One region of the Saccharothrix camelliae genome, then DNA from elsewhere that is predicted to be linked to it. Evidence: riboswitches for the same ligand, from Rfam matches in the RefSeq annotation. Region 1 holds a riboswitch; the other holds the start of a gene.
What was found. A riboswitch is a leader RNA that binds a small molecule or an ion and turns the genes downstream of it on or off. The one in region 1 is predicted to bind thiamine pyrophosphate.

Region 1 (10,855 bases):
TGGTGCTGCCCTACACGTCCGACGACCCGGTGCTGGCGCTGCGCCTGGAACAGGCGGGCTGCGCCGCCGTGATGCCGCTCGGCTCGCCCATCGGCACCGGGCTGGGCATCCGCAACCCGCACAACATCGAGCTGATCGTGGCGCGCGCCTCGGTGCCGGTGGTGCTGGACGCCGGTGTCGGCACGGCGTCCGACGCGGCGCTGGCGATGGAGCTGGGCTGCTCGGCGGTGCTGCTGGCGACGGCCGTCACCAGGGCGCAGGACCCGGAGCGGATGGCCGCGGCCATGCGGGCCGGCGTGGAAGCGGGCAGGTTGGCCCGGCTGGCGGGCCGCATCCCGAAGCGGTTCTGGGCGCACGCGTCGAGTCCGGCGATGGGGTGATTGCCAAGCACGGCATGATGGACGCTCGTTGTGCCCGTCTGCCCGAGGAGGACCGCCGTGACGGCCGACCAGGTCGAGGACGCCACCGCCCGGCTGTACCTCGCGATCGGCAGGCTCTCCCGGCTGCTGCGCCGCACCGGGTCGCCCGGCCTCGGACCGGGCGCGGTGTCGGCGCTGGCGACGCTGGCGCGCTGCGGCCCCATGCGGCTGGGCGACCTGGCCGCCAAGGAGGGCGTCGCGCCACCGACCCTGTCCCGCATCGTGGCCGCGCTGGTGGAAGCCCGGTACGTGCGCCGCGAACCGGACCCGCAGGACGGCCGCGCCTGGCTGGCCACCCCCACGCCGGAGGGCGTGACGATGGTGTCGGGGGTGCGGTCGGCCCGGGTGCGGGAGCTGCAGCGGCGGATCGAAGAGCTGAGCCCCGAGCACCGCGACGCCCTCGTCAACGCCCTGCCCGCGCTGGAGGTGCTGGTCGGCGAGACGGCCTGACCCCCGAACCGCCGGCTACCCCTCCAACCGCCACAGCGGCGACACCGGGCCGACCCCGGCGCCCAACGGGTACGCCGCCGCCACCGACCGGACGACGAAGTCCTTGCCGAACCGCACCGCCGCCGGCACGTCCGCGCCCCGCGCCAGCTGCGACGCGATCGCCGACGCCAGCGTGTCCCCGCTGCCGTGCGTGTGCTTGACGTCGTAACGCGGCCCCAGCAGCTCCACGAACCGCTCGCCGTCGTACAGCACGTCAAGGCACTCCGGGTCGTCCCACAGGTGCCCGCCCTTCACCAGCACCCACCGCGGCCCCATCGCGTGCAACGCCTCCGCCGCCCTGCGCTGGTCCGCCCGGCTGCGCACCTCGATCCCGGTCAGCAGCCGCACCTCGTCCAGGTTCGGCGTCACCAGCGTCGCCCGCGGGAACAGCAGCACCCGCAGCGCGTCCAGCGCGTCGTCGGCCAGCAGCTGGTGCCCGTGCATCGACGCCGCCACCGGGTCGACCACGAACGGCCCGACGTCGACCCGGTCCAGCGCGCCCGCGACCGCCTCGACGATCGCCGCCGACGCCAGCATCCCGGTCTTCGCCGCGTCCACCCCGATGTCCGTCGCCACCGCCTCCACCTGCGCCGCCACCACCTCCGGCGGCAGCTCGGCGTACCCGGACACGCCCAGCGAGTTCTGCACCGTCACCGCCGTCACCGCCGTCATCCCGTGCACGCCGCACGCGAACAACGTCCGCAGGTCGGCCTGCAGGCCCGCACCACCGCCGGAGTCCGACCCGGCGATGGTGAGGACCCGCGGTGGCGTGACCGCCATCAATCCACCACCGGCAGGTACACCTTGCTGCCGCGGTCGCCGAACTCGTGCGACTTCTCCGACATGCCCGCCTCGATCGCCTCCACAGTGGACAGCCCGCGCTCCTCCGCGTACCGCCGCACGTCCTGGGTGATCTTCATCGAGCAGAACTTCGGCCCGCACATCGAGCAGAAGTGCGCCGTCTTCGCGGGCGCCGCCGGCAACGTCTCGTCGTGGAACGACCGCGCCGTGTCCGGGTCCAGCGACAGGTTGAACTGGTCCTCCCAACGGAACTCGAACCGCGCCTTCGACAGCGCGTCGTCCCAGTCCTGCGCCCCCGGGTGCCCCTTCGCCAGGTCGGCGCTGTGCGCCGCGATCTTGTACGTGATCACGCCCGTCTTCACGTCGTCCCGGTTCGGCAGGCCCAGGTGCTCCTTCGGCGTCACGTAGCACAGCATCGCCGTGCCCAACCAGCCGATCTGCGCCGCCCCGATCGCCGACGTGATGTGGTCGTACGCGGGCGCGATGTCCGTGGCCAGCGGCCCGAGGGTGTAGAACGGCGCCTCACCGCACCACTCCTCCTCCAACCGCACGTTCTCCGCGATCTTGTGCATCGGCACGTGACCCGGACCCTCGATCATCACCTGCACGTCGTGCGACCGCGCCACGTGCGTCAACTCGCCCAACGTGCGCAGCTCCGCGAACTGCGCCTCGTCGTTGGCGTCCGCGATCGAACCCGGCCGCAACCCGTCACCCAGGCTGAACGTCACGTCGTACGCGCGCAGGATCTCGCACAGCTCCTCGAAGTGCGTGTACAGGAAGCTCTCCCGGTGGTGCGCCAGGCACCACGCCGCCATGATCGACCCGCCGCGCGACACGATGCCCGTCACCCGCCGCGCCGTCAGCGGCACGTACCGCAGCAGCACCCCCGCGTGCACCGTCATGTAGTCCACGCCCTGCTCGGCCTGCTCCACCACCGTGTCGCGGTACACCTCCCACGACAACTTCGCCGGATCGCCGTCCACCTTCTCCAGCGCCTGGTAGATCGGCACCGTCCCGATCGGCACCGGCGAGTTCCGCACGATCCACTCGCGCGTCTCGTGGATCCGCTTGCCCGTCGACAGGTCCATGATCGTGTCGGCGCCCCAGCGCGACGCCCACACCATCTTCTCCACCTCCTCCTCGATCGAGGAGGACACCGCCGAGTTCCCGATGTTCGCGTTGACCTTCACCAGGAACTTCTTGCCGATGACCATCGGCTCGGCCTCGGGGTGGTTGCGGTTCAGCGGGATCACCGCCCGGCCGATCGCCACCTCGTCCCGGACGAACTCCGGGCTCATGTTCTCCCTGGCCGCCACGAACCGCATCTCCGGCGTGACGATCCCCGCCTTGGCGTACGCCAACTGGGTCACCGCGCCGTTCACCGGCTCGCGACCCGCGACCCAGCCCTCGCGCAGCTTCGGCAGTCCACTGTGGACGTCGATGGTCGCGCTCTCGTCGGTATACGGACCGGAAGTGTCGTACAGGTCGACGTGCTCGCCGTTGGTCAGCTCCACCCTGCGAAAGGGCACCCGCACACCATCGCCCACCTCTCGGTGGACCTTCCGCGAGCCCGAAACGGGCCCGGTGGTGACACTGGGCTTGACCGAGCGGTCGTCAAGTGCCGTCACGACATTCCTCCCTACGCCGGCATTACCCGGTCAGGTTCAGGCGGTCGGCGGCACCGGGACCCCGCAGGTCCCAGCCACCCTCTCAGCCCGCTGTGGCGCGAGCTCCCGCGTGTGTTGAGTTGTCCAGCCCCTCGGGCTGTCGGCCTGACCATAGCCACGGCCCGCCACCGCTGCCAAGGTGCGGGTGCCAAGCCCCACCCTTTGCGCGTACCTTTCACCGCGTGGCTGATCACCAGCCGTTCCCGCCCGGCGCCCGGCGCGTGGCCCGCCCCGCCGCCGTCTCGCCGTGCCCGTCGTGCGGCGACCTCGCGGGCCGCGGCTACCCCGGGTGCCGGTTCTGCGCCGAACTCGTCGACCAGTACTGGCTGCTCGACTGGCAGGAGCTGCTGGCCGCCGAACAACTCGCCGAAGGCGGCGCCGGCGAACGCGAACTCGCCGAACTCGTCCTCGCCGACGAAGTCGGCCTGCACCCCTGGACCTGCACCGACTGGGCCATGACCCTGCTTGCCTGCTCCCAGTGCGGCGAAGAACTCGCCACCGGACCCGTCGACTGCGTCCGCTGCGCCATGGCCGACAACCTGCGCTGGTCCTGGGACCACACCGGCCACCCCGCGGCGATGACCGCGGGCGAACACGCCCTGCGCGTCGCGCGGGCCACCCTGCGCGCACCCCACCGCGGCCGTGCCGCCATCGTCGGCGCGTGGCGGCTGCTGCTGCCGTTCCTGCTGGTGGGAGAGCTGCCGACGGTCGGCCAGGTGCGGCGGATCAGGGCCGCCGTGCTCGCCGGCGCCTACCCCGAACTGGCCCGCTGCGCGGGCTACGTCGAACTGGCGTCACTGCCCGAACTGCCCTGGCGGCGCCCCGAGCGCCCCACCCGCGCCGACCACCAGCCGAAGGCCCAGCGCCACCACGACACCACCGCCGCCGCGGCGCGCGCCACCCCCGGCGAACCGGCCACCGACCCCGCCTGACCAGCGCCCGTCCCGCCCCTGTCCCGCTTGAGCCCGCCCTGGTTGAGCCCGCCCTGCTTGAGCCCGCCCCGGTCAGTCGTCCTCGTCGTCCGCGAACGGGTCCTCCGACGTCGCCGGGTCCCACGACAGGCCCGGCACACCCCACCCGTTGGCCTTCAACATCCTCTTCGACGCCCGCTTGTGCCGACCCACCAGCCGGTCCAGGTAGATGAGCCCGTCCAGGTGATCGGTCTCGTGCTGCAGGCACCGGGCGAAGAACCCCGTGCCCTCCACCTCCACCGGCTTCCCGTCGCCGTCGGACCCGGTCACCTTCGCCCGCGCCGCCCGACCCGTCGGGTACGACTCGCCCGGCGCCGACAGGCACCCCTCGAAGTCGTCGTCCGGGTCCGGCATCCCCAGCGGCACCTCCGACGTCTCCAACACCGGGTTCACCACCACACCCCGGTGCCGGACGCCCTGGTCGTCCGGGCAGTCGTAGACGAACAACCGCAGGTCGACCCCGATCTGGTTGGCCGCGAGACCGACACCGTTCGCCGCCGCCATCGTCTCGTACATGTCGTCGACCAGCGTGCGCAGCGCCTCGTCGAACACCTCGACCGGGCGGGTCGGGGTGTGGAGCACGGGATCTCCGGCGATCCGGATCGGGTGAACTGCCATGACGCGCAGCCTAACGGCGAGCCGATCGGACGCGCCGACCGATGAGCCGACCCGGACCAAGATCACGTGATGTAATGGCACCCACGCACGGGACACGGCTGAGGAGCCAGATGGACGCCGCAGAGGCACTGGCGCCGGCGGAGGGGCCGGACGACGGGTTGACCGACCGGGAGCGCGAGATCCTGGCCTTCGAGCGCCAGTGGTGGAAGTACGCCGGTGCGAAGGAACAGGCCGTCAAGGAGCTGTTCGACATGTCCTCGACGCGCTACTACCAGCTGCTGAACGCGTTGATCGAGAAGGAAGAGGCGTTGGCCGCCGATCCGATGTTGATCAAGAGACTGCGCAGGTCCCGCTCCGGCAGGCAACGCGCCCGCGCGGCCAAGAGGCTGGGCGTCGAGCGCCGATGACGAACCCGGAACAGCCCGCGGGCCCCGCCCACCCGGCCCGCGCCGCGGGCTACGCGCTGATCGGCGTGGCCGTCGTCGCCCTGGTGATCGGGCTGATCAGCCTGTTCACCGGCGGCCCCGGCGACGACCCGTCCACCGCCCAGTCGACCCCGCCGGCCGACACCTCCACCGCCTCCGCCGGCCCGACCACCGCGGTCCCGCCCGGCGAGACCACCACCCCGGCCCCGTCCTCGGACACGCCCCAGCCCACCACCGGCGCACCCACCACCACCGGCGAAACCCCCGGCGGCACCCCGACCGGCACCCCCGGCGCCACCCCGGGCGGCACCAACGCCGAAGTCCCCCCGCCGCCGGTCGACCCCGCCCCCAAGCCCTCGGTGCGCATCTACAACAACAGCACCACCCAGGGCCTGGCGGGCCGCGCGTCCGACGACGTCCTCCGCGCCGGCTGGCAGGTCGCCGAGAAGGGCAACTACTCGCAGGGCACCATCCCGACCACCACCGTCTACTTCCGGCCCGGCACCGACGAGGAAGCCTCCGCCACCGAACTGGCCAGGATCCTCAAGGCCCGCGTCGAACCCCGCTTCAACGGCATCGAGTCCGCCCAACCCGGCATCATCGTCATCGTCACCAACGACTACCAGGGCCCCTCCGGCAAAGCCTCCTGACCCCCGCGAGTCGAACCCCCACGTCCCGCGAGTCGAACACTCACGTCGGGCGAGTCGAACCTCCGCGTCCCGCGAGTCGAACGTTCAGGCCCCGCGAACTCACCGTTCGCGGGGCCTGAACGCTCGCGGGACTTACCGCTCGCGGGACTTGGCGTAAGCGGCCAGGGTCGCCAGCTGCGCCGGGTCCAACGACGGCCGGACCGCCGCCCGCGCCGCCGCGAGGTGAGCACCCGTCACCTCCGCCGCCGACAACGACTCCCGCATCGCCGTCAACGCCGCCTCCCGGATCAACGCCGCGCAGTCCGCCGCCGAGTACCCGTCCAACTCCTCGGCCAGCGAACCCAGGTCCACGTCCGACCCCAACGGCGTGTTCCGCGACGACGCGCGCAGGATCTCCGCCCGCGCCTCCGCGTCCGGCGGCGGCACGTACACCAACCGCTCCAACCGCCCCGGCCGCAACAACGCCGGGTCCACCAGCTCCGGCCGGTTCGTCGCACCCAGCACGATCACGTCCCGCAACGGCTCGACCCCGTCCAACTCGGTCAACAACGCCGCGACCACCCGGTCCGACACGCCCGAGTCCGACGACTGCCCGCGCCGCGGCGCCAACGCGTCCACCTCGTCCAGGAACACCAGCGCCGGCGCCGCCTCGGCCGCCCGCCGGAACAACTCGCGCACCGCGCGCTCCGACTCGCCGACGAACTTGTCCATCAACTCGGCGCCCTTGACCGACAGCACGTTCAACCGCCCGGTGCCCGCCAACGCCCGGACGAGGAACGTCTTCCCGCACCCCGGCGGACCGTAGAGCAACAACCCACGCGGTGGCGCGACACCCAACCGGGCGAACGAATCCGGGTACTGCAACGGCCACAGCGCGGCCTCCGTCAGGGCCTGCTTCACCTCGGTCATGTCGCCGACGTCGTCCAGCGTCAGCCCACCGGTCCGCAAGGTGTCCGAAGTGGACATCGAGATCGGGCGAACGCTCTCCAGCGCGCCCACCAGGTCCGCCTGCCCGACCCGCGGCTCGTCCACGTCACGCTGCCGCAACGCCGCCCGCAACGCCGCCTCCCGCCGCAACGCCACCAGGTCCGCCGCCACGAACCCGGGAGTCCGGTCCGCGACCGCGCCGAGGTCCACATCGGACTCGACCGGCACGTCGCGCAGCAGGACCCGCAGCAGCTCGGTCCGCACACCGCCGTCGGGCAGCGGCAGGACCAGCTCCCGGTCGACCAGCTCCGGCACCCGCAGCCGCGGGTCGACCGCCTCCGGGTGGGCGCTGGTGACCACCAACGCCACCCCGTCGGGACGACGGCGCAACGCGTCCAGCACCACCGTCGCCACCGGCGGCGGCGAGGCCGCGGGCAACAACGCCTCCACGTCGGTCAGCAACAGCACCGCCGGCGCCTGCTCCTGCGCCCGCGCCAACGCGTCCACCACCCGCTGCGCCGCCGCGTTCGCCTCAAGTACGGCGATGCTCGGCGCCGCCACCTCCACCACCGCCGCCCCGGCCCCTGCCGCCACGGCTCGCACGAACGTCGCCTTGCCGACCCCTTCGGGCCCGTTCACCAGCGCCGCCAACCGCGGCGTGGCCCCCAGGCGGGTCAGCAGCTCGGGGTGGCTGAACGTCAGGTTCAACCACTCCGCCAACCGCTTCGCTGCCTCCTGCTGCCCGACCAGATCCGCAACCGGCACCGCCGGCACCACCACCTCGACCGCCGCGCCCCCCACCCCCGACCCACCCCCGGGCCCGGCCACCACCCCCGCGCTGACCTGCCCACCACCCCACGCCCTCGCCGCCCCCACACCCGAACCCGCCGCTGCCCCTACCGCCGCCCCCGCCCCCGATGGGACCGCCGACGCGTCACCGGTCCGAGCCCCATCGCGCCAGCCGACCACCGTCGACGGCTGCACGGCCACCGGCCCACCGGCGGGGTCGGCAGACGTGATCGTCAGCAACTCGTTCGTCCACGTCATCCCGATGGCGTTGGACAGCTTGCTGCGCGTGGCGCTCACATCCGCACCGGGCGGTGGCGCCAGGTCCTGCGGCAGCAGCGAGACCGCGTCACCGACCGTCAGCACCTTGCCGGTCAGCGCCATGCGCAGCGTCTCGGGCGTGAGCGACGTGCTCGCCAACCGCGACCCGGCCACGATCACCGTGCGGGCGGCGGCGACGTCCACCGGCGCCACCACCACCTCCGCGCCTTCCACCACGCCGAGGTTCGACAGCGTCACGTCGTCCGCCAGCAGCACACCGGGCGGCCCGTCACCGTTGGTGGCGGCGGCCAGGGCGGCGCTCACCCGGGCTCCGGTCAGCCGCACGGCGTCCCACGCGCGCAGCCCGAGCGCGTCCAGCACCTCCGGGTGGAGGCGGACCACGCCGCGACGGGTGTCCAGGGCCGAGGGGGACAGGCGGACGGTCAGGGTGATCACGGGTCGAGCCTAGTTGGGCCTGGCGGCGCCGCGCGGTGTTGGGCGGTGCCGGGCGGCCGGTTCCGGTTGGTGGGTCGTGGTGGCAGGTCGGGTCGGACAGGTCGGGTCGGGCAGGTCGGGTCGGGCACGGGCAGGTCGGGCACGGGCAGGTCGAGCGGAGGTGGGCGGTTGGTCGGCGGCCTCGTTGTTTCAACCGACGTTCGGCGCCTTCAAAAACGGCGTTTCGCTACACTCCCGGTGTCGAGATCACCCGATCGTGTACCGCCGACCACCCGCATAACCCCAGCTCAGAAGCACCCTACCGACCTACGGCCGGTCGTGCCGGCGCAAGCCCATCTGCCGCCACCCCCGCCGCTTGCCCGACCGCCCGACCCGACCGCCGGCCTCCGCCGCCACCTGCGTCGGGTCCACCCCGCGCCGAGGCCGCCGCACGGCGCGCATGGCCGCACCAGCGACCCGACCGCCCAGCGGCTGCCGCAACCCCAACCGCCGCGCCGCCACGCCGTGCGCCCGCTTGATCGCCCGCCGGTCCGCCGCCGCCACCGACCACGCCTCCGGGTGCTTGGCCAGCCACCGGTACCGCCGCACCGAGTACGGCAGGTGCGCGAGGTACACCAGCATCGCCGCGCTCAGCGCCACCAGCGGGAACGTGATGACGGCGGCGGCCAGCAGGCCGACCAGCACCAGCAGCGGCGCGACGAAGCGCGGGGGGACCTTGATCGTCTTCACCGACAGCGTCGGGATGCGGCTGACCAGCAGCATCGCGACCGCCACCGTCCACACCGCGACGACCACCTGGCTGGACCACCACCCGGACCGGCCCAGCTGCTCGTCCAGGATCAGCGGCAGCAGCAGCAGCAACCCGCCGGCCGGCGCGGGCACGCCGACGAAGAACTCCTTCGCGTACGGTGGCTGCTCGACCTCCAGCAGGGTGTTGAACCGCGCCAGCCGCAGCACCATGCACACCGCGAACACGAGCGAGATCACCCAGCCCTGCCGGCTGTCCTCGAACTGCCACACGTAGATGACCAGCGCCGGCGCGACGCCGAACGAGATGGCGTCGGCCAGCGAGTCGAGTTCGGCGCCCATCTTGCTGGTGGCGTCGAGCAGCCGCGCCAGGCGGCCGTCGAGCCCGTCGAACAGCGCCGCCGCCGCGATGGAACCGATGGCGGCGCCCCACATGCCCTGGATGGCGAAGTGCACGGCCGACAGCCCGGCGCTCATCGCCAGCACCGTGATGGCGTTCGGCAGCAGCCTGATCCCCGGCCCGCTCGGAGCCATCGGCTCAGCCCTCCGCGGGGAGCTCGGCCAGCACGGTCTCGCCGCCGATGGTGCGCTGCCCGGCCTCGACCAGCACCCGGCTGCCGACGGGCACGTACAGGTCGACCCGCGAGCCGAACCGGATCAGCCCGTAGGTCTGCCCGGCCGTCACCTTGTCACCCTCGGCGACCTCGCACACGATCCGCCGCGCCACCAGGCCGGCGATCTGCACGACCACCACGTCGTGCCCGGTCGGCGTGGTCAGCCACACCGTGTTGCGCTCGTTGTCGTCGCTGGCCTTGTCCAGGTCCGCGGACAGGAACTTGCCGGGCCGGTACGACACCTGCCGCACCAGGCCGGGCACGGGCACGCGCTGCACGTGCACGTCGAACACGGACAGGAACACGCTGATCCGGGTCATCGGCTCGGCGCCGAGCCCCAGCTCGGCGGGCGGCGTGGCCTCGACCACGTGCGACACCGTGCCGTCCGCGGCCGCGACGGCGAGGTCGGGCCTGGTGGGCGTGGTGCGCTTGGGTTCGCGGAAGAACCACGCGACCCACGCGGTCAGCACCGCGCCGACGACACCCGCGCGCTTGGAGTACCGGCGCAGCAGCAGTGTCGCGACGGCGGCGCCGGCGACGAAGGGGCGGCCCGCGGGGTGCATCGGGGGGACGATCCCCCGGGCGAGCTCGAGGAAGTGGGAGACGGCACCACTGTGCTTGTCGCGATCGACGGTCATGGCTCTTCCGTGTCAGGGCGGTGCTTCCGGCCCGCCACACGCTACGCGGCTCCGCCGGGCTGCGTCCGGCCCGCCCGTGCGTCCCCCGACGAACGCACGGCCGGACCAGGACCGCGACCAGGACTTGGACCACCACCAGTGTAAGTCCGGTCACACCGTTGATCAACGCCGGAGCGTCAACCCAGCACTACTCTCCGTACAGGAGGCGCACCGCGACCTCGGCTCCCGCCGCCAGTTCCGTGACGTCCTCCGGCACCTCGATCAGGCAGTTGCTGATCGCCAACGCCGACAGCAGGTGCGAACCCGGCCCGCCCACCGGCGTCACCACCTGCCCGGACGCCGGGTCGTGCAGCCCGCGCCGGAACTGCGTCCGCCCGGCCGGCGAC
Region 2 (10,855 bases), 380 kb from region 1:
ACAACGACCTGGGCATCCCGGCGATCGCCGGCGTGCCGCAGCTGTCGGACGGTCCGAGCACGCTGCGGATGTGGACCGACGGCCAGGGCAAGCTGCGGGTCCAGCTGCCCGCCGGCGACTCCGAGCGCACGCTCGTCGACGACGGCGAGACGGCGTGGCTGTGGGACTCGGCCGAGCAGACCGTGCGGAAGATGCCGCACGGCTCGTTCGAGCAGGAGGGGCGCAAGCCGGGGCTGGGCGTGGACCAGGACGCCGCGCCGACCGACCCGGTGACGCTGTCGCGGCAGGTGGTGGCCGCGATCCAGGAGTTCAGCGACGTCACCGTCGACGGCACCGCGCGGGTGGCCAACCGGCCGGTGTACGAGCTGGTGCTGACCCCGAAGCCGACCGAGAAGACGGTGCTGCGCGAGGTGCGCGTCGCGGTCGACGCGGAGCTGCGGGCGCCGCTGCGGGTGGCCGTGCTGACCAACGGCACGGACGCGCCCGCCGTGCAGGTCGGGTTTTCCGAGCTGAACGTGGGCCCGCAGGACGCGTCGCTGTTCACCTTCACCCCGCCCGCCGGGGCCGAGGTGGTCGTGCCGGACCTGGACGAGCCGTCGGCGGAGCGGAAGGCCGCCGCCGAGCAGGCGTTCAGCGAGGCGAACCCCCAGGTCATCGGCGAGGGCTGGGACGTCGTGCTGGCGGCGCGCGTGCCGGGCAACGCGCTGGGCGACCTGATGCGGCAGCAGCCGGAGCGGGGCGAGCGCGGCGGTGAGCGGCCGGAGTTCGGTCAGCAGGACGTGCGGGGCCTGCTCCAGCAGCTGGGCAAGCAGGTCAGCGGCGACTGGGGCTCGGGCACGCTCATCACGACCCGGGTCGGCGGCCTGCTGATCGCCGACGACGGCCGGGTGGCCGCGGGCGCGGTGCCGGAGCAGGTGCTGGTGGACGCGATCGGCCAGGTCAAGTGACCACCTCGACCAGCGCGCGGGTGGAGCCGGTGACCGCCGGCTCCACCCCGGTCCTCGCGGCCCGGACGCGGGGGCTGCGCAAGGTGTACGGGAGCACCGTCGCGGTGGACCGGGTGGACCTGGAGGTGCCGCGAGGTGCGGTGCTCGGGATGCTCGGCCCGAACGGGTCGGGCAAGACCACCACGATCCGCATGCTGCTCGGGCTGGTGCGGCCGACCGAGGGGGAGGTCGAGCTGCTGGGCAAGGCCCTGCCCGACGGCGCCGCGGAGGCGTTGCCGCACGTCGGCGCGCTGGTCGAGGGTCCGGGGTTCCACCCGTTCCTGTCCGGTCGGGAGAACCTGCGGCGGGCGGCGGCGTTCGAGCCGCTGCTCGCCACCGCCGACATCCCGCGGGCCGTGGAGGACGCGCTGGAGCGGGTCGGCCTCACCGCCGCCGCGCACCGGCGCTACCGGGGGTACTCGCTGGGCATGAAGCAGCGGCTGGGGATCGCCTCGGCGCTGCTGGTCCGGCGCGAGCTGATCGTGCTGGACGAGCCGACCAACGGCCTGGACCCGGCGGGCACCCGCGAGGTGCGCAGGGTGATCGCGGACCTGCACGAGGCGGGCAGCACGGTCGTCGTGTCGTCGCACCTGCTCAGCGAGATCGAGGCGACGTGCACGCACGTGGCCGTGCTGCACCGGGGGACCGTCGTGGCGCAGGGGGAGCTGGCCGAGCTGCTGCACGCCGACAGCAGCTCGCTGCTGATCGTCACGCCGGACGTGGACGACGCGCTGAACGCGCTGCGCGCGGGCCGGATCTCGGCGCGGCCGTTCGAGGGGGGCGTGCGGGTCGAGCTGATCGGCACGACCGCGCCCGCCGTGGTGGAGGCGCTGGTGACCGCGGGCGTCCCGGTGCACGAGGCGCGCCGGCACCGCACCGGCCTGGAGGAGCTGTTCGCCCGGCTCACCGAGGCCGAGGAGTCCGAGCACAACCTGTCCGCGGTGGACACGATCGAGGAGGGGTCCCGATGAGCGCGCTGGTCGCCACGCGCGCTCCGCTGGGCAGGCAACTGCGCTCGGAGCTGCGCTGGATCCTGCGCCGGCCGCGGACGGTGATCGGACTGGCGTCGCTGTGCCTGGTGCCGGTCCTGGCCGGGATCGGGCTGTGGTTCGCGGTCGACGGCGACGGCCCCGCCGGACCCGGCCTGGCCGCGATCGTCGCGGGCAACGGCCTGGTGCTGCCGGTGTTCACCCTATTCCTGGCCCTGCCGCTGCTGATGCCGCTGGTCGGCGCCATCTGGGCGGCCGACGGGCTGGCGGGCGAGGCGCAGCACGGCACGCTGCGCGGGTTGATGATCTCGCCGATCGGGCGGGTCCGACTGCTGGGCGTGAAGGCGTTCGGCGTGGCCACGATGTCGCTGTTCGCGGTCGTGCTGATCGCGGTCGTCGGCGCGATCACCGGTGTGGTGCTGTTCGGCGGCGGCGGGATGCTCACGCTGTCCGGCAGCACGCTGTCGCTCGGCGGCGCGCTGGGCCGCATCCTGCTGGCGGTCCTGCTGGTCACCGTGCAGGTGTGGGGCGTGGCGGCGATCGCGCTGGCGATCTCGGCGTGCACCGAGCACCCGCTGGTGGTGATGGCCGCGACGATGGCCGGTGTGATCGTGTTCCAGGTGCTCGGCGTGTTCAGCGCGCTGGACTGGCTGCACCCGTACCTCATCACGTCGGCGTGGAGCGGCCTGATCGACGTCATGCGCGACCCGCTGCCGACCGAGCAGCTGTGGCGCAGCACGGCGCTGGCCGCGTGCTACATCGTCATCGGGCTGTCGCTGGCCGCAATGCGGTTGGCGACGAAGGACAGCTAGCCGACAATCGGCCGGTGCACCTGGAGACCGGCCGGTTGGCGTTGCGGGGGTTCGTGGAGTCCGATGTGGACTCGTTGGCGTGGTTGCTCGGCGAGCCGCGGGTGATGCGGTTCATCGAGGACGGCAAACCGGTGTCGCGGGCCGACGTGGAGCGGGTCGTGCTGCCGAAGGTGCTCGGCGGCGGCTGGTGGGCGGCGCACGAGAAGGCGTCCGGCGCGTTCATCGGCTGGTTCGAGCTGAGCGCGGCGGGCGCGGGTGCGGCCGAGTTGGGCTATCGGCTGCACCCCGACTTCTGGGGTCGCGGTTACGCCACCGAGGGCGCGTCGGCGTTGGTGGAGCACGCGCGGGCGACCGGGGTGGAGCGGGTCGTGGGGTACGCGATGGTGGTGAACACCGGGTCGCGGCGGGTGCTGGAGAAGGTGGGGCTGGAGCACGTGCGGACGTTCCACGAGGAGTGGCCGGAGCACGTCGAGGGCGCCGAACACGGCGACGTGGAATACGCTCTCCAGCTCCGCCCCTGACCCCGTGCGGATACCCGAAGCCCGCCGACCGCTGATGTGCGGGTTCGAGCATTTCCTTGTGCGCCAACGGAGTTACAACGTTGGCGCGATCGAGTGGCGCGCGGTCTGTCCGGTATCAACCCCTTTCGCCGCAAATCCTCCTCACGTGCCGCGGGCCCTGCCCCGCGGCGCAGGAGGAGGGAACGCATGTCCACGAGACGACGGGGAGCGACGCTGCTCGCCCTGTCCGGGATGCTGGGCGCCGCCGCGCTCACCGGCGCCACCGCCGCGACCGCGACCGCGGCCGGCGAACTGCCCATCTACGCCGTCCGCTCCGAGGGCCTGACCCTGGACCAGGCGACGGCCCTGCAGCGGGCGTTCGGGTTGAAGACCGTCGAACGCACGCGCGAGGGCGTCGTCACGTTCACCGACGAGGCCCGTCACCTGCACGTGCCCGGCATCGACCGCGGCGCGGGCGCGCCCGACGAGAGCGGTCGGGCGACCCGGCAGACCCAGCTCGACCTCAACGCGATCCGAGCGCTGCGGGGCGTGCCCCTGGCCGACGCGACCAAGCGCGTCACGGAAGCCCTGCGCGGCGTCGGGCTGCTGCCCGCCAACGCCACGGCGAGCGCGTCGCACACGGTGGTCGAGATCCACGACGCCAACGGCAACCCGGTGATCAGCGGCCAGCTGGACACCACGGTGTCGTTCGCGTTCCAGCTCGACGGCATCCCGCTGGAGGGGCCGGGTTCCAAGGTCCGGGTCTCCCTGGACGGCACGGGCGCGGTCACCCAGCTCACCTACGCCACCCGCACCCTCGCCGCCGTCGGCACGAAGCCGGTGGTGGACCTCCAGGAGGGCTACCGCAAGTGCGCCGAGGTCCTGGGCGCCAACTCGCTCGGTTCGGTGGAGTACACCTACGCGAACAACATGCTCGGCACCGGCACCACGCACCTGGAGCCGTACTTCCGCTGCCAGGGCGCGGACACCGCCGAGTCGTCGCCGGTGATCTACCTGCCCGCCCTCGTCGGCAGCACCGCCCCGCCGCTCGACCCGTCCGTGCCGCCCCGCTCGGCCACCCGTTCCGACGTGGGCGCGCAGTGGACCACCCGGATCGACGTCGGCAGCTCGGGCACCGGGACGTGCCAGGGCCTGCCGAACGTCCCGGCCGACGTCAACGGCTTCAACAGCCGGTTCACCAGCGCCGGCATCCCGGTGCAGCACAGCTGGACCGGCGGGAACACGTGGGAGCAGGACTTCAAGGACCCGGCGTTCCCCGGCGGCCAGGACCACCTGTACGCCGACGACGTCGACCTGAACTACCACCGCGGGCTGGGCGGCGCGTTCGGCCTGTCGTTCGCCGGGTGCAGCGCCGTCAACGACAGCACGCTGCGCAACACCGAGGCGCGCTGGGGCAACCGGGACGCCGAGTGGATGAGCCTGCACACGCCGAACCTCCTCCAGCCGACCGCGAGCGGCCAGGCGTGGTGGCAGCGGTGGGGCCAGGCGTTCCGGGGGCTGCACCAGATCAACAGCTTCGAGACCAGCGTGGTGCAGTGCGGCGCGTTCGGCACCAGGTACGCCAACTACCTGCTGACCAACAAGCTGAAGGTGCGCGTGGCGTGGTCCCGCGCGGCGATCGACACCCAGCCGTCGTGGGTGCGGTGGGCGACCATGGGTCCGATCGGCAACTCGTGGATCGCCAACTTCGACGACCACTTCTGGGGCATGGGTCCGGTCGGGCCGGACACGCTGCCCACGGTGGGGTACTGGAAGATCTCCGGCGCCAGCTGACCGCCTGACCGACTGACGGCTCTGATCACCTGATCACCTGATCACCTGATCGTCTTGACCGTCTTGGCCGTCTGACAACGCATCGCAGGGGTCCCCTCCCAGGGGACCCCTGCTTTGATTCTGCCGGCGGGGCAAGACGATTCCCGTAACGACGGCCAGGGCTGTGGACAGGTCAGCACAACCCGTGCCTCGGCCCTGGCACACCCGATCCCCGCCGCGGTCGGCCGGTCGGGTCGATCACCGGAATGCGTTGTCGGAACACCGGAACGCCGCTCGTAGTCGCGGTGGGGCAGAGCCGGGGGGCAGCCGCCCTCGAAGAACTGTGGACAACGGCGGCGGACGACCGTGGCGGCGCAGGTCAGCCGATCAGGGCGACGCCGTCGTGGTCCACGGCCAGCCGCACCCGGTCGCCGGGGGACGGTGGCGCGGCGACCGGGGCGACCGCCTCGAACTCCTCGTCCCCCAGCCGCACCAGCAGCCGGACGTGGTCACGTCGGTGCACCCGTTCGAGCACCTCCGCCTCGACCGCCCCGCCCGGGTCGACCCGCAGCGCCGTCGCCCGCAGCCCGACCCGCCCGTCCACCCCGACCAGCGCCCGGGCCGCGTCGGCGGCCAGCACCTTGCCGCACCCGAGGAACCGCGCCGTCTCCACGTCGACCGGCCGCCGCCACACCTCGGTCGGCACGCCGACCTGCACGACGCGACCCGCCCGCATCACCGCGACCCGGTCGGCCAGCGTGAACGCCTCGTCGTGGTCGTGCGTCACCACCAGCGCCGTCGCGCCCGCCTCGCGCAGCAGCCGCGCCAGATCGACCGCCAGCTGCTCCCGCAGCGCCCGGTCCAGCGCGGACAGCGGTTCGTCCAGCAGCAGCAACCTCGGCCGCGGCGCGAGGGCGCGGGCCAGCGCCACCCGCTGCTGCTCGCCACCGGACAGCTCGGTGACCCGCCGCCCGCCGTACCCGGCCAGGCCGACGAGCTCCAGCAGCGACGCCACCCGCTTCTCCCGCGCCTCCCGCTCCACCCGCCGCATCCGCAGCCCGAACGCCACGTTGCCCGCCACGTCCCGGTGCGGGAACAGCTGGCCGTCCTGGAACACCAGCCCGAAACCACGCCGGTGCACGGGCGTCCCGGCCAGGTCCACGCCGTCCCACGTCACGGTCCCGGCGCCGGGCGGCTCCAACCCGGCCACCGCGCGCAGCAGCGTCGACTTGCCGCAGCCGGACGGCCCGAGCAGCGCCACCACCTCGCCGTCGGCGATCGACAGGTCCACCCCGGACACCGCCGCCACGTCGCCGTACCGCACGCTCAACCCGTCCACCCGCAACGACATCAGAACTCCCCGCCGCTCGGCACGCGCAGCCGCTCGATCACCAGCACGGCCGCCGTGGTCACCACCATCAGCACCGCGCACGCCGCGTAGGCCATCTGGCTGTTCAGCTCACCGGGCCGCGACATCAGCCGGGCGATCACCACCGGCAACGTCGGCGCGTCCGGCCGGGCCAGGAAGCTCGTCGCGCCGAACTCCCCCAGCGCCACCACGAACCCGAACCCGGCCGCCGCCAGCAGCGACCGCGCCGCCAGCGGGAAGTCCACCTCGCGCCACACCCGCCACGGGCTCGCGCCCAGCGTCGCCGCCGCCTGCCGCAGCCGCTCGTCCACCGCCCGCAGCACCGGCAGCACGATCCGCACGATCAGCGGCGTCACCACCAGCGCCTGCGCCAGCGGCACCAGCAGCGGTGACGTGCGGAAGTCGCCGGGCAGCGCGTCCATGGTGACCAGGTAGCCGAAGCCGAGGGTCACCGCGGACACGCCCAGCGGCAGCATCAGCGCCGTGTCCAGGGTCTCGGCGAACCACGACCCGTGCCGCCGCAGGCCCACCAGCACGACCGCCGACACCACCCCGACCAGCAGCGCCACCAGCGTCGCGTCGGTCGCGACCCGCACCGAGCGCACCGCCGCGTCCAGCCCGGACACCGCCAGCGTGCCGCGCTCACCGGTGCCGGCCAGCGCCGCGTACCCGGCGAAGCTCCAGCCGTCCCGGGTGGCCAGCGACCTCACCACCAGCCCCACCACCGGCGTGAGCAGCGCCGACACCACGAGCCAGGCCGCCACGACCACGGCCCACTCACCGCCCGCGGGCCGCCTGGGAGGTTCCACCCGCAGCGGCAGCGACTTCTCCCGCCTGCGCCGCGCCAGCCCGCCGACCACCAGCACCGCGATCACCGCCGCGAACTGCACCAGCGACAGCGCCGCCGCGCCGGACAGGTCGAACAGCTCGACCGTGCGCAGGTAGATCTCGGTCTCCAGGGTGCGGTGCCGCGCGCCGCCGAGCACCAGCACCACGCCGAAGCTGGTGGCGCAGAACAGGAACACCACCGACGCGGCCGACCCGATCGCCGGCGCCAGCGACGGCAGCACCACGGACGTGAACGCGCGCAGCCGTGACGCGCCCAGCGCCCGTGCCGCGTCCTCCGCCCGCCGGTCGACCCGCGCCCACAGGCCGCCGACCGTGCGGGCGACCACGGCGACGTTGAAGAACGCGTTGGCCAGCACGATCGGCAGCACGCCGCCGGAAGGCCACAGCGCCCGGAACGCCAGCCCCACCACCACGGTCGGCAGCACGAACGGCACCATCACCGCCGCCCGCACCACCCCCGCGCCGCGGACCCGGCAGCGGGCCAGCAGGAACGCCACCGGCAGGCCGGTGACCAGCGCCAGCGCCGTCGCCGCCGCGGCCTGGCCGAGGGTGAACCCGATCAGGTCCCAGGTGTCGGCGCGGGCCAGGACCGGCAGCACGCCGCCCTCGCCGAGGCCGAGCCCGACGATCGCCGCCACCGGCCAGGCGAAGAACACGCCCAGGAACGCCAGGGGCAGCAGCGCGGCCAGCGACCAGGCGAGCCTCGGACCCGGTCCCGACCTCAGCCCTGGACCAGCGTGCGCCACTGCCGCACCCACTGCTCGCGGTTCGCGTCGACCTCGGCGGCGGGCAGCGACCGCGCGGTGGCGGGCAGCGGCGCGGCCTTCGCCCACGCCTCGGGCAGCGCGACGCCCTCGCGGGACGGGTAGACGTACATCTGGCCCGGCACGTCAGCCTGCACTTTCTCGCCGAGCAGGAAGTCGAGGACCTTGCGCGCGTCCTCGGGGTTCTTCGCGCCCTTCAGCACGCCCGCGTACTCGACCTGGCGGTAGCAGGTGTCCAGCAGCGCCTTGGTGCGCGGCGCGCCGTCGTCGCCGATCTCCGCCGACGGCGAGGACGCGTAGGACACCACGATCGGCCGCGGCCCCTTGCCGCTGGAGCCGGAGAAGTCCTGGGTGTACGCCTCCTCCCAGCCGCTGACGACCTTCACGCCGTTGGCCTTGAGCTGACCCCAGTAGTTCGTCCAGTTGTCGCCGAACTGGTCGATCGTGCCGAGCAGGAACGCCAGGCCGGGCGAGGAGGTGGCCGGGTCCTCGACCACCAGCATGTCCCGGTACTTGGGGTCGGCCAGGTCGGCGTACTGCTCGGGCTCGCCGATGTCCTTGAAGGCGGCGACGTCGATGTTCAGGCACACGTCGCCGACGTCCACCGCGTGCAGCCGGTTCGGCGGGTCGAGCTGGTAGCGCTGCGCGCCCTTCTGCGCCTCGGGGCTCGCGTACTCCTCGAACACGTCCTCCGCCAACGCGCGCGAGGCGAACGTGGAGTCCACGCCGAAGGCGACGTCGCCGATCGGGGCGTCCTTGGTGAGCACCAGCTTGTTGGTGACCTCGCCGGCGTCACCACTGGCCAGCGGCTTGATCGTGATGCCGGTCCCGGTCTTGAACTCCTCCAGCAGCTCGGGCGTGAGGGCGAACGAGTCGTGCGTCACCAGCGTGACGACCCGCTCCCCCGGCGCCGGCGCGTCCGAGGTGGTCACCGAACAGGCGGTGAGCAGCGCGAACGCGGTCACTGCGGGCAGCACTCGTCGGAACATCATCTCTCCCTACACCGGCATGACCCGGATCAGGTGTGGACGGTCGAAGGCTCGCGCGCCTTCCTCTCAGCCCGGCGCAACACCGGACTCCCGTGGTGAACGCGCAGCCTACCCCGCGCGGTGGCACGATCGGTCCCATGGCCGAACTGCTGACCGACGACCAGGTGACCGCCGCGCTGGGGTCGCTGCCCTCGTGGCGCGCGCAGGACGCCGCGCTGGTGCGCACGGTGGAGCTGGACAGCTTCGCGCGGGCGTTGCAGGTGGTGAACCGGGTAGCGGAGATCGCCGAGAACGACGACCACCACCCGGACATCGACATCCGCTGGCGCACGCTGACGTTCCGCTGCAGCACGCACTCGACCGGCGGGATCACCGCGCTGGACGTGTCCCTAGCGGAGGAGATCGACGGAGTGCTCGACGTCCTCGGTTGACCGCTGCCGCAGGACCACGGCGATCGTGACGAGGGTGAGCACGCCCACCGCCGGGTAGACCCAGCCCAGCGCCGCGTAGTACCAGGGGCGCGGGATGACCCAGATCGACGGCTGCGCGTTGAGCAGGAACGAGATCAGGTAGCTGCCGATCGCCAGGAGCCACGCCACCGCCGTGACGGCCGCCAGCCGGTGCTTGGCCGCGTACAGCAGCCACATCAGGGCGGGCGCCGCCCAGACCCAGTGGTGGCTCCAGGAGATCGGCGAGACCAGCAGGCCGAGGAACTGCACGGCCACGATCATCGCCAGCACGTCCTGGGCCTTGACGGCCGCGTGCAGCGCGAACCCGGCGAGCACCGCCGCGACCACCACGGCGGCCACGAAGACCGGCCCGGTGCCGATGTCGTGGCCGACCGTGCGGGACAGGGCGCCGCGCAGCGACTGGTTGATCGCCGAGCCGACCGGCCCGACCCGCGAGGCGTCGCCGAGCAGGTGGAACCAGTACTCGTTCGACAGCCTCGGCGAGACCGCGTACGCCGCCGCGACCGTGCCGAAGAACGCCACGACCGACCACACCGCCGCCTTGTACTGGCGGTTGACCAGGAAGTAGAGGCCGGAGATGGCGGGCGTGAGCTTCAACCCGGCCGCGATCCCGACGCCCGCGCCCTGCTTCCAGCGGCGGGCGCTGACCATCGCGCCGAGCAGGAGGGCCGCCAGCACCAGGTTGATCTGGCCGTAGTTCAGCGTCGTGCGGACCGGCTCGACCCAGATGAACAGGCCGGTCCACAGCATCGCGCGGCGCGGGTCGGCGCGGCCGGCGAGCTGGAGCGACTTGCGGGTGATGAACCACAGGCAGGCGAGGCTGACCAGCTGCCAGGACCACCGGGCCACGCCCCACGGCACCCAGGAGAGCGGCACGAAGACGATGGCGGAGAACGGCGGGTAGGTGAACGGGAGGGCGAACTGGTCGGAGAACTCCTCCAGCCGCCACTCGTAGAGCAGGCCGGTGAACAGCTCGGGCGAGGCGTTCCGGTAGACCATCAGGTCGACCATGGTCATCTTCGTCTGGAAGGCCACCATGGCCAGGTGCCCGAGCAGGGAGGCGCCCAGGATCCACGGCGCGAAGGCGAGCACCCGCCCCTCAAGTGCGCGCAACGTCACTGCTCTACCTCCACGAAGGTGTGAATTACACGACTGCCGGGCCACGAAACCGGGTACCCGAGCGTCAAGACGAGTGGGAGATCAACGCAAGGGGTAAACCGCATGACCACCGACATCGTCGTGTTCACCGTCTCCGCACTGGGGATGCTCGCCACCGCGGGGGGCGTCTTCGCCCTCGCCCGCCACAGTCGCAAGCAGGTGCGCTGACGCACGTGCACAGTACCTCGGGGCGGTG

Region 2: it holds a riboswitch for thiamine pyrophosphate, as region 1 does, so the genes downstream of both, AB0F89_RS03035 (thiamine ABC transporter substrate binding subunit) here and thiC (phosphomethylpyrimidine synthase ThiC) in region 1, are expected to answer to the same signal.

What each region holds. Positions count from the first base shown of each region.
Region 1 covers NZ_CP160453.1:995,911-1,006,765, reverse strand. The annotation lists gene AB0F89_RS04935 (thiazole synthase) at 1-380, shown strand, start outside; gene AB0F89_RS04930 (MarR family winged helix-turn-helix transcriptional regulator) at 438-869, shown strand; gene thiD (bifunctional hydroxymethylpyrimidine kinase/phosphomethylpyrimidine kinase) at 885-1,688, opposite strand; gene thiC (phosphomethylpyrimidine synthase ThiC) at 1,688-3,337, opposite strand; TPP riboswitch at 3,328-3,456, opposite strand; gene AB0F89_RS04915 (hypothetical protein) at 3,559-4,308, shown strand; gene AB0F89_RS04910 (peptide deformylase) at 4,381-4,965, opposite strand; gene AB0F89_RS04905 (DUF3263 domain-containing protein) at 5,076-5,372, shown strand; gene AB0F89_RS04900 (LytR C-terminal domain-containing protein) at 5,369-6,040, shown strand; gene AB0F89_RS04895 (AAA family ATPase) at 6,173-8,470, opposite strand; gene pssA (CDP-diacylglycerol--serine O-phosphatidyltransferase) at 8,777-9,751, opposite strand; gene AB0F89_RS04885 (phosphatidylserine decarboxylase) at 9,756-10,469, opposite strand; gene glp (gephyrin-like molybdotransferase Glp) at 10,657-10,855, opposite strand, start outside.
Region 2 covers NZ_CP160453.1:612,170-623,024, forward strand. The annotation lists gene AB0F89_RS03000 (outer membrane lipoprotein carrier protein LolA) at 1-947, shown strand, start outside; gene AB0F89_RS03005 (ABC transporter ATP-binding protein) at 944-1,957, shown strand; gene AB0F89_RS03010 (ABC transporter permease) at 1,954-2,787, shown strand; gene AB0F89_RS03015 (GNAT family N-acetyltransferase) at 2,802-3,308, shown strand; gene AB0F89_RS03020 (DUF6345 domain-containing protein) at 3,495-5,081, shown strand; gene AB0F89_RS03025 (ABC transporter ATP-binding protein) at 5,440-6,411, opposite strand; gene AB0F89_RS03030 (ABC transporter permease) at 6,411-7,958, opposite strand; gene AB0F89_RS03035 (thiamine ABC transporter substrate binding subunit) at 8,000-9,031, opposite strand; TPP riboswitch at 9,019-9,135, opposite strand; gene AB0F89_RS03040 (4a-hydroxytetrahydrobiopterin dehydratase) at 9,169-9,462, shown strand; gene AB0F89_RS03045 (mannosyltransferase) at 9,421-10,620, opposite strand.